2 regions of the Mycobacterium sp. M23085 genome follow, and region 1 is predicted to be linked to the other one. Evidence: predicted binding sites of a transcription regulator. Region 1 holds the regulator's gene; the other holds the start of a gene.
What was found. The regulator HspR, encoded in region 1, represses chaperone genes until heat shock. The targets are predictions, from matches to a motif close to ANNTGAGTNNNNNNNACTCANNT.
Positions count from the first base shown of each region.

Region 1 (8,226 bases):
CCACCCCCAGCCCACGGTGGCCAGCGCGAACGTGACGGGCTCGGCGAACCCGGCGTAGCTGGACTCGATGACGCCCGCCGGCGGGATGGTCGGATGCAGATAGATCGGCGCCTGCAGGGCGGCCGCCCGCTCCAGGATGGGCTCGAAGAACGCGTCGTCGAGGTAGCGGCCCCGGCTGTGCCCGTTGATCACCGCGCCGGGAAAGCCGAGCCGGCGCACCGCCCGCTCGAGTTCCTCGGCCGCCTGGTCGGGGGCGCTGATCGGCACGGTGGCGAAGCCCGCCAAGCGATCCGGGTACCGCGCCACCGCCGCGGCGAGCTGGTCGTTGCAGTCGCGCGCGAGCCGGACCGCTTCGTCTGGATCCAGTTGCTCCACACCGGGTGCGGCCAGCGACAGCACCGCCAGGTCCACCCCGGCCTCGTCCATCGCCGTGATGCGACCGTCGCCCAGATCGCTGGCCGGTTCCACGATGCCCGCCCGCGACGCCAGCCAGGTGCCCGGTCCGCGCAGGAATTCGGTTGTGGCGTAATGCTCTTCGAGAGCGATGACGCGCATCTGAGTTATCCTTCGAGGACTCGGGCGGCTGCGTCCCAGTACGGCAGCTCGTCGCGGTTGGCGGCCAGGCGGATGGTTTTGGTGTAGCCGTATTCGGCCAGCGTCTCCTGGGCGTGCTCGCGGCCGAACCCGCTATGGCCGACGCCGCCGAATCCGCTGCCGATGGCCACCCGGGCATAGTTGTTGACGAAGACGGCTCCGGCCCGGATCTGCCGGCTCACCCGCAGCGCCCGGTCGCCGTCGGCGGTGAACACCGCGGCGACCAGCCCGTACGGCGTGCCGTTGGCGATGCGCACCGCCTCGGCCTCGTCGCTGAACCGGATCAGGGCGACGACCGGGCCGAAGATCTCCTCCTGCGCCACCCGCATGCCCGGCGTGACGCCGGTCAGCACCGTGGGTGCGACGTAGAAGCCGTCCGCGAGCCGGGGATCCCGCGGCAGCGGCGCCTGGGCGGCGATGCGGGCGCCCTCGGCTACGCCGATGTCGAGATAGTTCAGGACCTGCTTCTGCTGGGCCCGGGTGACCAGCGGGCCCACGTCGGTGGCGGGGTCGGCGCCATCACCCACTCGCAATCGGCGCACCGCGGCGCACAGCTTCTCTTCGAATTCGTCATAGACGTTGTCCTGCACCAGGATTCGGGATGCCGCAGTGCACGCCTCACCCTGGTTGAAGAAGCCGCCGTCGACGGCGGCCAGCAGCGCCTCGTGCAGGTTGGCGTCGCCGAACACCAGCAGCGGGTTCTTCCCGCCCAGCTCCATCAGCGCCGGCGTCAGGTTGCCGGCCGCGGTCCGCAGCACGGCCGCACCAGTGAGTGGCGATCCGGTGAAGGAGATCTTGCCCACCAGCTCATGCTCGGCCAGCGCGGCGCCCACCTGACCGCCGCCCGGCACGGCGTGCACCACCGGATCGGGCAGCACCGACTGGATCAGTTCCACCAGCCGCAGCACCACCGAGGGGGTCTGCTCCGGGGGTTTCAGCACCACGGCGTTGCCGACGGCCAATGCGGGCGCGACCTTGCCGGCGGTGTGAATCGGCGGCCAGTTGAAGGGCACGATGCCGGCGATCACGCCGTACGGCTCCAGGGTGGTCACGTCGAAAACGGGGCCGTAGTCGCGCGCCTGACTCGGCAGCACCTCGACCATGCTGCCGAAGTATTCGAAGATTCCGATCGCCGCCTCGACGTCGAAATTGCGTGCCTGGGTGATCGGCTTGCCCATCTCCCGAGACTCGAGGGCGGCGATCTCGTCGGCGTGCGCGCGGATGACGTCGGCGATCTGCCGCAGGTAGCGGCCGCGTTCGCGGGCCGGGCGTTGCTTCCAGTTCAGGTGCCCGGCGTGCGCCGCCCGCACGGCCCGGTCCACCTCGTCGGTGCCGGCCCCGCGGACAACGGTGACGACCTGACCGGTGGCGGGGTTTTCCACGACGAACCGGTCGTCGGTGGACGCCGACGACCATGGCGTGCCGATCTCGGCGGGGGCTTGCTGATCCATGGGCATTGTCACGGTATGCCCGGCTTCCTGATCAGCGCCAACGATATCTTCTGATGATCGCCATCACCGATGGTGATAATCGCGGTCATGGAGCTTCGCCAGCTCGAGTACTTCCTGGCCGTCGCGGACTGCCGAAGCTTCACCGCGGCGGCAAAGCGCCTGCGCGTCGTGCAGTCCGGGGTGTCCACCACGATCAAGGCGCTCGAACGCGAGCTGGGTGCCGAATTGTTCGCCCGGGGCCCGTCCGGTGTGGCGCTGAGCCCCGCCGGCGAGGCGCTGCGGCCGCACGCCCGGAGCACCCTCGCCGCCGCGGGCGCGGCCAAGGACGCGGTCGCCGCCGCCCGGGGCGCCGTGCGCGGCACCGTGACCGTGGGGACGCTGACGTCGGTCAGCGTCATCGACGTGCCGACGGTGCTGGCCGAACTGCACGCCCGTCATCCCGAGGTCGTTGTTCACCTGCGTGCGGCCAGCGCCGGGTCGGCCGGCCTGGCCGGCCAATTGCGCGACGGGGATCTCGATGTCGCCTTCCTGGTTTTCACAGGACCGCCACCCGCCGACCTGCACACCCGGCTGGTGGCCGAGGTTCCCCTGCTGCTGGTCGTCCCTGCGGAGCACCCACTGGCCCGGCGCAAAACGGTTCCGCTGGTCGACCTGGCGGGCATGTCCTTCGTCGACGGGCCGCCGGGATACGGCAACCGCACCGTGGTCGACAACGCGTTCGCGGCCGCGGGCGTCGAGCGGACCGTCGCTGTGGAGGTCGCCGACATCGGCACCGCGGCGACCTGTATCCGTAAGGGCCTGGGGATCGGTTTTCTGAGCTGGTCCATCCTCGACGGCATCGACAGTTCGGGCCTGGTCAGCGTCCGGACCACCGGGCCCGACCTGCAGTGGCGGCTCTACGTGGCGACCTCGGCGACCCGGCAGGTCAGCGCGGCCACCCGGGCGTTGCTCGCGCTGATGGATGAAGTCAACGGCTTGTCGGCAGGCCCCGGGAACAAGGCGGGGTCGACCGCCGTTAACACGATCGACAAGTTGAGCGAACCACACTCAATACCGGTTGACAGCCCAGGCCCGCAAGGGCAGTCTTGAGCGGGGTTCACTCAGCATAGTGGCACCAGACAGGCTCTACACATTCAGGAGGAATCACTATGGCTCGTGCGGTCGGTATCGACCTCGGGACCACCAACTCCGTCGTCGCAGTCCTCGAGGGCGGTGACCCGGTCGTCGTCGCCAACTCCGAGGGTTCGCGGACCACGCCGTCCATCGTCGCCTTCGCCCGCAACGGCGAGGTGCTCGTCGGCCAGCCCGCCAAAAACCAGGCGGTCACCAACGTCGACCGCACCATCCGTTCGGTCAAGCGGCACATGGGCACCGATTGGTCCATCGAGATCGACGGCAAGAAATACACCGCTCAGGAAATCAGCGCCCGCGTGCTGATGAAGCTGAAGCGCGACGCCGAGGCGTATCTGGGTGAGGACGTCACCGACGCGGTCGTCACCGTGCCGGCGTACTTCAACGACGCCCAGCGTCAGGCCACCAAGGAGGCCGGCCAGATCGCCGGCCTGAACGTGTTGCGGATCGTCAACGAGCCGACCGCGGCCGCGCTGGCCTACGGCCTGGACAAGGGCGAGAAGGAACAGACCATCCTGGTCTTCGACCTCGGTGGCGGTACGTTCGACGTCTCGCTGCTCGAGATCGGCGAGGGTGTGGTCGAGGTCCGCGCCACCAGTGGCGACAACCACCTCGGTGGGGACGACTGGGATGACCGCGTCGTCGAGTGGCTGGTCGACAAGTTCAAGGGCACCAGCGGCATTGACCTGACCAAGGACAAGATGGCGATGCAGCGGCTGCGCGAGGCCGCGGAGAAGGCCAAGATCGAGCTCTCGAGTTCGCAGAGCACCTCGATCAACCTGCCTTACATCACCGTCGACGCGGACAAGAACCCGCTGTTCCTCGACGAGCAGCTGACCCGCGCCGAATTCCAGCGCATCACACAGGATCTGCTGGACCGCACGCGTAAGCCCTTCCAGTCCGTGATCAAGGACGCCGGTATCTCGGTCTCCGAGATCGACCACGTCGTCCTGGTGGGTGGTTCCACCCGGATGCCCGCGGTGACCGACCTGGTCAAGGAGCTCACCGGTGGCAAGGAGCCCAACAAGGGTGTCAACCCCGACGAGGTGGTGGCCGTTGGTGCCGCGCTGCAGGCGGGTGTCCTCAAGGGTGAGGTGAAAGACGTTCTGCTGCTTGACGTTACGCCGCTGAGCCTGGGTATTGAGACCAAGGGTGGCGTGATGACCAAGCTGATCGAGCGCAACACCACCATTCCCACCAAGCGGTCGGAGACCTTCACCACGGCCGACGACAACCAGCCGTCGGTGCAGATCCAGGTCTACCAGGGTGAGCGCGAAATCGCTTCGCACAACAAGCTGCTCGGCTCCTTCGAGCTGACCGGCATCCCACCGGCTCCGCGCGGCGTCCCGCAGATCGAGGTCACGTTCGACATCGACGCCAACGGCATCGTGCACGTCACGGCCAAGGACAAGGGCACCGGCAAGGAGAACACGATCAAGATCCAGGAGGGCTCCGGCCTGTCCAAGGAGGAGATCGACCGGATGATCAAGGACGCCGAGGCGCACGCCGAGGAGGACCGTCAGCGCCGCGAAGAGGCCGACGTCCGCAACCAGGCCGAATCGCTGGTCTACCAGACGGAGAAGTTCGTCAAGGACCAGCGCGAGGCCGAGGGCGGCTCGAAGGTTCCCGAGGACACCCTGTCCAAGGTCGACGCCGCGATCGCCGAGGCCAAGACGGCTCTGGGCGGCACCGACATCACCGCGATCAAGGCGGCGATGGAGAAGCTGGGCCAGGAGTCCCAGGCCCTCGGACAGGCGATCTACGAGGCCACCCAGGCCGCCGGCGAGCAGGCCGGTGGCGACGCGGCCGGCGGCGGGTCTGGCTCGGCTGACGACGTCGTGGACGCGGAGGTGGTCGACGATGACCGGGAGTCCAAGTGACGGAAAGCAATCCATCCGAACAGGTGACAGTCACCGACAAGCGCCGAATCGATCCCGAGACCGGTGAAGTACGGCAGGTCCCTCCCGGCCCCGAAGCAGGGGCGCCGGGAGGGGCGCCGGCCGGTGAGCCGGCGGGTCAGGCCGAGGGCAAAGTCGCCGAGCTGACCGCCGATCTGCAACGGGTGCAGGCCGACTTCGCCAACTACCGCAAGCGGGCGCTGCGCGACCAGCAGGCCGCGGCGGACCGGGCCAAGGCCGCCGTCGTGAACCAATTGCTGGGCGTGCTCGACGATCTCGAGCGGGCGCGCAAGCACGGCGATCTGGAATCCGGTCCACTGAAGTCGGTGGCCGACAAGCTGGAGAGCGCACTGACCGGCCTCGGCCTGTCGGCGTTCGGCGAGGAGGGCGAGGACTTCGACCCGGTACTGCACGAAGCGGTCCAGCACGAAGGTGACGGCTCTCGGCCGGTGATCGGCACCGTCATGCGGCAGGGCTACAAACTGGGCGACCAGGTGCTGCGCCACGCCCTGGTCGGTGTCGTCGACACGGTCGTCGATGACGGCGACGCAGCGGCCGCCACCGGTGAGTCCGCTGCGGCGGCTGGGGAAACCGAGCCGGCCGAATCGGACGATAACGCCGGCGCCTCCGGTGACTAGACCACACAATCAGCACAACAAAAGAGAGCAGAGAAAGGTGAGGAGGTGACGCGACATGGCCCAGCGTGAATGGGTCGAAAAGGACTTCTATAAGGAGCTGGGCGTCTCCTCTGACGCCAGTCCCGAAGAGATCAAACGCGCCTACCGCAAGTTGGCGCGCGATCTGCACCCGGACGCCAACCCCGACAACCCTGCCGCCGGCGAACGATTCAAAGCGGTCTCCGAGGCGCACAACGTCTTGTCGGATCCGGCCAAGCGCAAGGAATACGACGAAACCCGAAGGCTGTTCGCCGGCGGTGGTTTTGGCGGGCGCCGGTTCGACAGCGGCGGGTTCGGGGGCTTCAACGTCGGCGGAGACGGCGCTGAGTTCAACCTGAACGACTTGTTCGATGCCGCCGGCCGAAGCGGCGGCACCAACATCGGTGACCTGTTCGGTGGCTTGTTCGGGCGCGGTTCCGGCACCCGGCCCAGCCGGCCGCGCCGCGGCAACGACCTCGAGACGGAAACCCAGCTGGATTTCGTCGAGGCCGCCAAGGGCGTGGCGATGCCGCTGCGGCTGACCAGTCCGGCGCCCTGCACGAATTGCCATGGCAGTGGCGCGCGGCCGGGCACCAGCCCGAAGGTGTGTCCCACCTGTAACGGCTCCGGCGTGATCAACCGTAACCAGGGCGCGTTCGGCTTCTCCGAGCCCTGCACCGATTGCCGGGGCAGCGGTTCGATCATCGAGCACCCCTGCGAGGAGTGCAAGGGCACCGGCGTCACCACCCGTACCCGCACCATCAACGTGCGGATCCCACCGGGCGTCGAGGACGGACAGCGCATCCGGCTGCCCGGCCAGGGCGAGGCGGGGCTGCGCGGCGCGCCGTCGGGTGACCTGTACGTGACGGTGCATGTGCGACCGGACAAGGTGTTCGGCCGCGACGGCGACGACCTGACCGTGACCGTTCCGGTCAGTTTCACCGAGTTGGCCCTGGGCTCAACCATTTCGGTGCCCACGTTGGACGGCAAAGTCGGTGTTCGGGTGCCCAAGGGCACCGCCGACGGCCGGATCCTGCGGGTGCGCGGCCGGGGCGTGCCCAAGCGCGGCGGCGGCAACGGGGACCTGCTGGTGACCGTCAAGGTTGCCGTACCGCCCAACTTGGAGGGCGCGGCCCAGGAGGCGCTGGAGGCGTACGCCGCCGCCGAGCGTGCCAGTGGCTTCGACCCCCGGGCCGGATGGGCAGGCAATCGCTGATGGCCAAGGGCTCGAGCAATGCAAGGAAAGAGGATGCCCGGACCTTCCTGATTTCGGTGGCCGCCGAGCTGGCCGGCATGCACGCCCAGACGCTGCGCACCTACGACCGCCTCGGCCTGGTCAGCCCGCGCCGGACTTCCGGTGGGGGACGGCGGTATTCGGAGCACGACGTCGACCTGCTGCGTGAGGTGCAACGGCTCTCGCAGGACGAGGGGGTAAACCTCGCCGGGATCAAGCGCATCATCGAGCTGACCAATCAGGTCGAGGCGTTGCAGGCCCGGGTCAAGGAGCTGACCGAGGAGCTGGCTCAAACGCGCGCCGCCAGCCCGCGCCGCGATGTGGCGGTGGTGCCCAAGAGCACCGCGCTGGTGGTGTGGCAGCCGCGCCGCGGACGCTGATTCTCTCGCTCGGTTTCACTTCGTGGTCACACCCGGATCGAAAACTGCGTGACCGCCGGCTCGCCCGGTACGGCGCAGCGGTAGCCGCCCCGGCGCAGCGCGTCGGTCGGCGCGGCCATCGGCTCGAAGCACACGATCGCCTGCGCGGGGTCCTGTACCGGCGGCGCAAAAATCTGCGCCGCCGGATAGCCACGCTCGAAATGCACCTCGATGCGGCGACCGCCGCCGGACACCGCGAACACCGAACCTTCGGCCACCTGGTCGTAGGCATCGTCGAAAGCCTTGTCGCACAATGTTTCCTGTCGCGCCGGCTGTGGCTCGGCGTCTCCGGTGGGCAGCCCCTTGTCGTCGAGGCCCAGATGCCGCAGCGGCGGTGTCTCGATGACCCAGTCGGCCCGCGGCGCGTCGGGCAGCTGCAGGTAGGGATGAAATCCGAAGCACAGCGGCACCGCACGGTCGCCGGTCGCGGTGACCGTGGTCCGGACCGTCAGCGTCCGGTCGGCCAGCCGCGCCGCGACGGTCAGCAGGTGCGGGTACGGGAAGCTGGCCAGCAAGCGGGGATCGGCCCCGAAATCCAGTTCGGCGGTCAGCGCGTTGGCGGCCTCTTCGGTCACCCGCCATCCGGGGTAGGCGGCCAGGACGCCGTGGATGGGTAGCCCGTGCGGATCGGCGCGCACGCCGTTTTCGCCCGGCGTCAGGGTCACGGTGACGCCTTGTGCGGTATAAGTGTTCTCGCTCAACCGATTTGCCCACGGATACAAGATCGGGATGCCCATCGTCTTGCCGTCGGAGAGGTAGGCGTCCAGGCCGCGGCGCTGGCCCAGCAGCTCGACACCGGCGTCGCGCAGCGACGTGCCGATCATCCCCGCGTCGGGAACGTAC
Region 1 covers NZ_CP174280.1:2,595,877-2,604,102, reverse strand. The annotation lists gene ACIUM1_RS11920 (amidohydrolase family protein) at 1-555, opposite strand, end outside; gene ACIUM1_RS11915 (aldehyde dehydrogenase family protein) at 561-2,045, opposite strand; gene ACIUM1_RS11910 (LysR family transcriptional regulator) at 2,133-3,134, shown strand; gene dnaK (molecular chaperone DnaK) at 3,194-5,056, shown strand; gene grpE (nucleotide exchange factor GrpE) at 5,053-5,712, shown strand; gene dnaJ (molecular chaperone DnaJ) at 5,768-6,946, shown strand; gene ACIUM1_RS11890 (heat shock protein transcriptional repressor HspR) at 6,946-7,344, shown strand; gene ACIUM1_RS11885 (aldose 1-epimerase) at 7,371-8,226, opposite strand, start outside.

Region 2 (8,226 bases), 2.2 Mb from region 1:
AGCCACCGACCCGCGTTCCCGGCTGCATCGGCTGCGCAGCTGGTCGCAGCTAATTCCTGAGATGAATGTTGCAGCGGCACAAGAGGATTGGTCGTTCGAGTTCGGCTGGCACGCGCTGGACGCGGTCGCCGACACCGCACGCGGGCTGGTCGGCCGCCGGCTCGACACCGCGGGCGCGATCAACCACGGCGGACGGTTGGCGCTGCCGGTCGAGGTGCTGGCGCACCCTCGACGCTCGGCCGACGACGCGCACAGCGCGGCACCCGAAGGCGTCGAGGGCGAATTCGACGACCAGATCGATCCCCGGTTTCCGGTCTTCAGCGGCTCCGCCCTCGACGAGGCGCTGCCCGGACCGCTCACGCCGATAACGCTGGACGTCCAGCTGAGCGGACTGCGTGCCGCGAGCCGCGTGTTGGGTCAGGCGCTCGCGCTCGGCGGCGCGGTCGATGCGGAATGGGGCAGCAGGGCCATCGCGGTGTTCGGCCATCGCCCGTACGTCGGAGTATCGGTCAACATGGTCGCCGCCTCCCAGCTACCCGGTTGGGACCAGGAGGCCGTCGCCCGCGACGCCCTGGTCGGCAGGCCCCACGTGGGGGATCCACTGCCGCTCGGTGAGCCGGCCCTGACGGTCGGAGCCCTCGGCTCGGTGGCCAAAGCGGTTGCCGCGGGGCGGTCGGTGGCCCTGCTCCGCCACCTGCGGGCCGACACCCGCGCCTACGTCGCGGCGGCCACCGCGGAGCACCTCGACGCCGGTCAGCTGGCGTTGCTGCCGGAGGCGGCACTGGAGGTTCGGCTGCGGCTGTTGCGCGACCGCATTCATCAAGGGTGGATCCTCAACGCGCTGTGGCTGATCGACGCCGGCGTCAGCGCCGCGGCGCCGGTGCGCGGCCAGGGTCGGCGCGGCGTGCCCGGGATGGGCATGATCACCGACAGCGACCTGGTCGCCGCCGAGCTCGCCGAGTTGGCGGCCGCGCTGCGGGCCGACCCGCCGTTGTGCGCGCTGGCCGAGGAGGGCAACCTCGCCAGCATTCGCGCGTTGTCACCGACGACCGCGGCCGCCGTGGATGCCGCCGTCGCGCGGATCGGGCACCGCGGCGCGGGCGAGGCCGAGCTGGCCAGCAGGACATTCGCCGACGATCCGACGATGTTGCTGATCGCCGCCGCCGCACAGCCCACACCACCGGTGGCGCCGCACGACCGGCCAGCCACCCACAGCCGAGGCTCCCGGGAGCTGGCCCACGACGCCACCATGCGGTTCACCCACGAGCTCCGAATGACGTTGCGCGCCTTGGGTTCGCTGCGAGTCGAGGCGGACCAGATCGATGACGTCGACGACGTGTACTACCTGACCTGCAACGAACTGGTCACGCTGCCCGGCGATGCGCGGCTGCGGATCAAACGCCGCCGCACCGAACGGGAACGGCTGCAGGTGCAGTGCCCGCCGGACGTCATCGACGGGACGTGGGTGCCGGTGCGGCGCAGCGCTGACGGCTCCGACGCCGCACGCACGGCAGGACTGGATCAGAACTGAGCGCTCAACCCAAAAGCTCGCGCAGGGCCAGCGCGTTGCGGACCGCGTGGCCACCCAGGTCGTTGTTGAAATACATCCACACGTCCCTGCCTTCGGCGTCCCACTCGGCGATTCGATCGGCCCAGCGCCGTAGCTCCTCGTCGGAATACGAGCCGGCGTAATTGGCGTCCGGATCCGGACCGTGCATCCGGATGTACACCAGATCGGTTGTCGCCCGGGGGATGCACTCCAGCCCGAGACCGCTCATCACCACATACGCGGCGCGCCGGCGTTCCAGTAACTCGAACACGGCGGGGTCATTCCACGACGGGTGACGCAATTCGACGGCGACGCGGATCGACTCGGGCATCAGGGCCAGGAACGAATCCAGGCGCGCGTCGTCGCGCTGCTGCTCGGGGTGCAGTTGCACGAGCAGCACCCCATGCCGATCACCGAGCAGACGCCAACAACGTTCGAACCGTTCGATCCACGGTTCGGGTGAGGCGAGCCGGCGGTAGTGCGTCAGTCCACGATGCGCCTTGACCGACATGGTGAAGCCCTCCGGCAGCTGCTTGCGCCAGCCGGTAAAGGTCGAATCCTGGGGCCAGCGGTAGAAACTCGCGTTCAGCTCCACGGTGTCGAAGACTTCGATGTAGCGGGCCAGCCGGCGCCCCGACGGCGTTCCGGTCGGGTAGAGCACATCCACCCAGTGGTTGTACGACCACCCCGAGGTACCGATGCGTATGGTCACTGTCCGCTCAGCCGGTCACCCGCCGACGCACATCGTCGTCTAGCGACACCCTGATGAGTGCGGCGGCAAGTTGCGCATTGGCTTGCGGTGCAAGTGATCCCAACTTCTTCGGTTCGGCAGGCAAGCCCAGTTGTTTGGCGGTGGCGGTGGCTCGGGCGTCGAAGTACGGACGCACCCAGGTCCATACGTCTTGGACTTCGCGCAGGAAGATGTCGGCGCCGGTGTCGCCGATTCCCTTGAATTTCTTCAACATCCGCTTGGCGGTGGCCACGTCATGCCGGCTGCGGTCGGCCAGTTGGCGCAGATCACCGGAGTAATCCTCACGAACGGTGTCGGCCATATCGGTTAGCCGGGTCGCCGAGCTCTCGTCGTAGCGAACGTAGTGCGCGCGCCCGAACGCCTCGATCATGGTCTGCCGGTCCGCCGCCAGCACGGCTTTGGGGGTCCGCAGCCCCGCCTTGAACAGTTCACGCGCGGCGGCCATGGCGATGCCCGCGTCGATCGGCTTGCTGGCGAGCATGCACAGGACCAGAAGCTGAAACAGCGGCATCGGCTTGTCGGCCATCGTGATGCGTGCCTGCGCCGCGTAAGTCGTACCGGCAACGTCGAGCAGTCGTCGCACCCGCGGGTCCATAGGCACTCGCTTACCCGCGCATCGCGCGAGCTAACCGGCGCTACTTGGGTGGCAGACCGCGCGCGTAACCGACTCCGCGGTTCACCCAACCGTGAAGCTGGCGTTTGGTTTGCACGCCGGCGGCGTCGACGTGCAGCCAGCCCCGGGCTTCCCGGCCGGCCATCACCATCGGGCTGACATGGGCACGCGCCGCGAGCTTGTCGGTGTCTTCCCGCGGCACTCGCACCAGCAGTCCGCCCTGGCCGCTGACGGCCACCGACATGTTGCCGTTGATCAGAAACGCCAGACCGCCGAACATGCGTTTCTCGTCGACACCGGGCTCGGTGCCGAGGAGTTCGCGGATGCGGTTCGCCAGATGCTCGTCGTAGGCCATCCGCCGACCCTAATCCCGGGGACCGACCGGGGCGGCGACGTCAGTCCAGGTCGACGCGGATGGTCAGCAGGTCGCTGCCCATCAACCGCACCACCGCGCTGTTCAGTCGCGGCAGGTTGCCGAGCCGCTGCACGGCGTCATCGTCGGGCAGCAGGTGCGCAGTGCCGTTGCGCCACCGGCCGCCGACCCGCACCCGGACAGCCGGATTCGCTTTGATGTTGCGGACATAGTCCGAGTGCTCGCCGTGCTCGGAAACCATCCAGAACTGGTTGTCGACCACGCGCCCACCTACCGTGGTACGCCTGGGCTTTCCGCTCTTGCGGCCGGTGGTTTCCAGCATGGTCATCGGTAGCTGGCGGCCCACCGGATTGACCACCAGCCGTTGAACGCGACGGACCACTTGCCGTTTCAGCTTCCCGAAGTCAGTCATAGCTTGGATTCTGCCGCATACGAGAACAGCCGCCACATGAGCGACGGCTGTCTCGTTATGCGGTTGTAGGTCAGCTGCCCGGCGACCTCACGCGGCCACCGTCGCGGCTTCGGCCGCCGGTTCCAGCGCCTGGGCGACGATCTCGGCGACATCGGTCATCGGCTTGACCGTCAACGCCTCCAGCACCTCGGCCGGCACGTCGTCCAGATCCGGCTCGTTACGCGCGGGGATGAAAACCGTTGACAATCCGGCACGTTGGCCCGCCAGCAGCTTCTGCTTGACGCCGCCGATGGGCAACACCCGCCCGTTCAGCGTGACCTCACCGGTCATCCCGACGTCGGAGCGGACCTGGCGTCCGGTCGCCATCGACACCAGCGCGGTCACCATGGTGACGCCGGCGGACGGCCCGTCCTTGGGCACCGCGCCCGCGGGCACGTGCACGTGGATGCGCCGGTCCAGCGCCTTGGGGTCAACGCCCAGCAGGTGAGCGTGTGAGCGCACGTAGGATAGCGCGATCTGCGCAGATTCCTTCATGACGTCACCCAGTTGACCGGTCAGCTGCAGACCCGCCTCGCCATCCGTCGAGCCCGCCTCGATGTACAGCACGTCGCCACCAAGACCGGTGACGGCCAGCCCGGTGGCCACACCCGGCACCGCCGTGCGCTCGGCCGACTCGGGCGTGAACCGCGGGCGGCCAAGGTAACCCACCAGATCCGGCTCGTCGATGGTCAGCGGTTCGGCGTTGTCCGCCAGCTTGGTGGTCGCCTTGCGCAGCGCCTTGGCCAGCAGCCGTTCGAATTGCCGCACGCCCGGTTCGCGGGTGTAGTCGGCGGCGATCTTGCGCAGCGCGGCGTCGGTCACCGTGACCTCGTCCTCGGTCAGCGCTGCCCGCTCTCGCTGCCGGGGCAACAGGTAGTCCCGGGCGATGGCGACCTTGTCGTCCTCGGTGTAGCCGTCGATCTGCACCAGTTCCATCCGGTCCAGCAGCGCCGACGGAATGTTCTCGATCACGTTGGCGGTGGCCAAAAACACCACGTCGGACAGGTCCAGATCCAGGTCCAGGTAATGGTCGCGGAAGGTGTGGTTCTGCGCGGGGTCGAGCACCTCGAGCAGCGCCGCGCTCGGGTCACCGCGATAGTCGGAACCGACCTTGTCGATTTCGTCAAGCAGCACAACGGGATTCATCGATCCCGCCTCACCGATCGCGCGCACGATCCGGCCCGGCAACGCGCCGACGTAGGTGCGACGGTGCCCACGGATCTCGGCCTCGTCGCGCACGCCGCCCAGGGCGACGCGGACGAACTTGCGGCCTAAGGCCCTTGCCACGCTTTCACCCAGCGAAGTCTTGCCGACGCCGGGAGGACCAGCCAACACCATCACCGCACCGGAACCGCGACCGCCGACGACCTGCAGCCCGCGCTGGGCGCGCCGCGCCCGCACGGCCAGGTACTCGACGATGCGGTCCTTGACGTCCTCCAGCCCGTGGTGGTCGGCGTCCAGAACTTCGCGGGCCACCTTCAGATCGGTGGAGTCTTCGGTCCTGGCGTTCCACGGCAGGTCGAGCACGGTGTCCAGCCAGGTGCGGATCCAGCCGCTTTCCGGGCTCTGGTCGCTGGAGCGTTCCAGCTTGCCGACCTCGCGCAGCGCGGCCTCGCGCACCTTCTCGGGCAACTCGGCGGCCTCGACGCGGGCCCGGTAGTCGTCCGACCCGTCCGGTTCGCCTTCGCCCAGCTCTTTGCGGATGGCGGCCAGTTGTTGGCGCAGCAGGAACTCCTTCTGCGTCTTCTCCATGCCGTCGCGGACGTCCTCGGCGATCTTGTCGCTCACCTCGACCTCGGCCAGGTGCGAGCTGGTCCAATCGATCAGCACGCGCAGCCGCTCGGCGACGTCGACGGTCTCCACCAGTTGCCTCTTCTGCGCGTTGGTCAGGTAGGAGGCGTACCCGGAGGTGTCCGCCAGCGCCGACGGATCGGTCAGCCTGTTGACGTAATCGATGATCTCCCAGGCCTCGCGGCGTTGCAGCATGGCCAGCAGCAGCTTCTTGTACTCCGCCGTCAATGCCTTGACCTCGTCGGTCGCCTCGGTGGCGGGCACCTCGATCGCCTCGACCCACAGCGCCGCACCGGGTCCGGATGCGCCGGCCCCGATCTGGGCCCTGCGCTCACCGCGCACCACCGCGGCGGTGCCGCCGCCGGCGATGCGCCCGACCTGCAGGATCTTCGCGATCACGCCGTGTGAGGGATACCGGTCCTCGAGCCGGGGGGCGACCAGCAACTGCCCCGATTCACTCGCCTGAGCGGCGTCTATCGCCGCGCGGGCGGCGTCGTCCAGGGCGATTGGCACCACCATTCCGGGCAGCACGATGGTGTCGGTGACAAACAGCACCGGCACCGACTTGGCATCAGCCATCAAAATCCTCCAAAAGTTGAGTCTGATGGACTTAACCCAGCCGGGCGCCGGTTTGTTCCCCAGCACCTGCTTTTTCGCCGGGGCGTGAGCGTGACGTTGGTTTCACGCTGGACGACGAGCGTGAAGTCAGTTGCACATTCGTCGCATGTTGGGGCAGCCAGCCGAAGTCATTCCGTAACCAGTGAGCCGTGACGCCGCGGCGTCAGGTCACTGAGTCAATGGGACCGAGCCGCTTGAGCTGGGTGACGTGCCGGGGCGACAGCTCTTCCAGGCAGGTCACGCCGAGTAGCGCCATGGTCCGCAGAATCCCGCTCGCCAGAATGTCGATCGCGCGGCTGACCCCGGCCTCGCCGCCGGCCATCAGGCCGTACAGGTAGGCCCGCCCGACCAGTGTGCATCGGGCCCCCAGCGCGACTGCGGCAACGATGTCCGCGCCGGACATGATGCCGGTGTCGACCAGGATTTCGGTGTGTTTGCCAAGCTCGCGTGCGACCGTGGGCAGCAGGTGGAAGGGCACCGGGGCCCGATCCAGTTGGCGCCCGCCATGATTGGACAACACGATGCCGTCGACGCCGCGGTCGACGACGGCGCGCGCATCATCGAGCGTTTGAATTCCCTTGACGACGAGCTTTCCGGGCCATTGCGCCTTGATCCACTCCAGGTCGTCGAAGGTGAGGCTGGGGTCGAACATGGTGCTCAGGTATTCGGCCACCGTGCCCGGCCAGCGGTCCAGCGAGGCGAACGCCAGCGGCTCGGTGGTCAGCAGATCGAACCACCACTTGGGATGCGGCACGGCATCGAGCACGGTGCGCAGCGTCAGCGTCGGCGGGATCGTCATGCCGTTGCGGTTGTCCCGCAGCCGGGCGCCGGAGACGGGAACGTCGACGGTGGCCAGCAGGGTGTCGAAGCCCGCGGCGGCGGCGCGGCTCACCAGCGCCATCGAGCGCTCGCGGTCGCGCCACATGTAGAGCTGAAACCACTTTCGGCCCTGGGGGACGGCGGTGACCAGGTCTTCGATCGAGCAGGTGCCCAGCGTGGACAGTGAGAACGGGATCCCCGCCCTGGCCGCGGCCCCCGCGCCGGCGATCTCGCCCGCGGTGTGCATCAGCCGGGTGAATCCGGTGGGCGCGATCCCGACTGGCAGGGCGACCGGCTGGCCCAGCACGTTCCAACCGGCGGTGACTTGCGAGACGTCGCGCAGGATCGTCGGATGAAATTCGATGTCGCGGAACGCCTGTCGTGCGCGTCCGATGGACAACTCGTCATCGGCGGCGCCGTCGGTGTAGTCGAACGCCGCTTTGGGGGTACGGCGTTTGGCGATGCGGCGCAGATCCTCGATGGTGTAGGCGGCGTCGAGGCGGCGCTTGGTCGCGTTGAACTGCGGTCGCTTGAATTGCATCAGCGGCGCGAGGTCGCGCACATTGGGCACTCGTCGTGGGACGGCCATATGTGCCACCGTAGTCACATGGAATCCGCGACCGACCCTTTCGATCTGAACCGGTTCGTCACCGCGCAGGCTCCGGTCTACGGCCAGGTCATCGGGGAACTGCGCGACGGACGAAAGCGCAGTCACTGGATGTGGTTTGTGTTCCCGCAACTGCGCGGTCTGGGCGGCAGCCCGACGGCGGTTCATTACGGCATTGCCTCGCTGCAGGAGGCCCGTGCTTACCTGGCCCACGACCTGCTCGGGCCGCGGCTGCGAGAATGCACCCAACTGGTCAACGACATCCAGGGCCGCTCCGTCACGCAGATCTTCGGCTCGCCCGACGACCTCAAGCTGCGCTCGTCGATGACGTTGTTCGCCCTTGCGACCGACGACCACCAGGACTTCGTCGCGGTGCTCGACAAGTATTACGACGGCGAGCAGGATCCGCTGACCCTGGCCCGACTGCAGGACTAGACGGGCTGCAGGATCCGCCAGCCGCGGGGCTCGACGTCGACGGCGTCGACGACCTCCTGCGGCGGGGCCGCCGATCCGCCGATCACCTGCGCGCGGGCCGTACCCAGCTTCGGGAGCGAAACCCGCAGCGGCTTGTCGTCGATATTGAGCACCACCAGTAACGCGTGGTCGCCGTTGCGGGTCTCGTACACGTAGTGCCGGTTTTCCAGCAGCCGCGCG
Region 2 covers NZ_CP174280.1:386,107-394,332, reverse strand. The annotation lists gene ACIUM1_RS01695 (hypothetical protein) at 1-1,531, shown strand, start outside; gene ACIUM1_RS01690 (DUF72 domain-containing protein) at 1,536-2,261, opposite strand; gene ACIUM1_RS01685 (endonuclease) at 2,269-2,895, opposite strand; gene ACIUM1_RS01680 (TfoX/Sxy family protein) at 2,936-3,268, opposite strand; gene ACIUM1_RS01675 (nitroreductase family deazaflavin-dependent oxidoreductase) at 3,309-3,698, opposite strand; gene lon (endopeptidase La) at 3,786-6,107, opposite strand; gene ACIUM1_RS01665 (alpha-hydroxy-acid oxidizing protein) at 6,310-7,554, opposite strand; gene ACIUM1_RS01660 (DUF1810 domain-containing protein) at 7,573-8,007, shown strand; gene ACIUM1_RS01655 (alpha-amylase family protein) at 8,004-8,226, opposite strand, start outside.
Region 2: the regulator HspR is predicted to act here: its motif matches at 6,122-6,144, upstream of lon (endopeptidase La).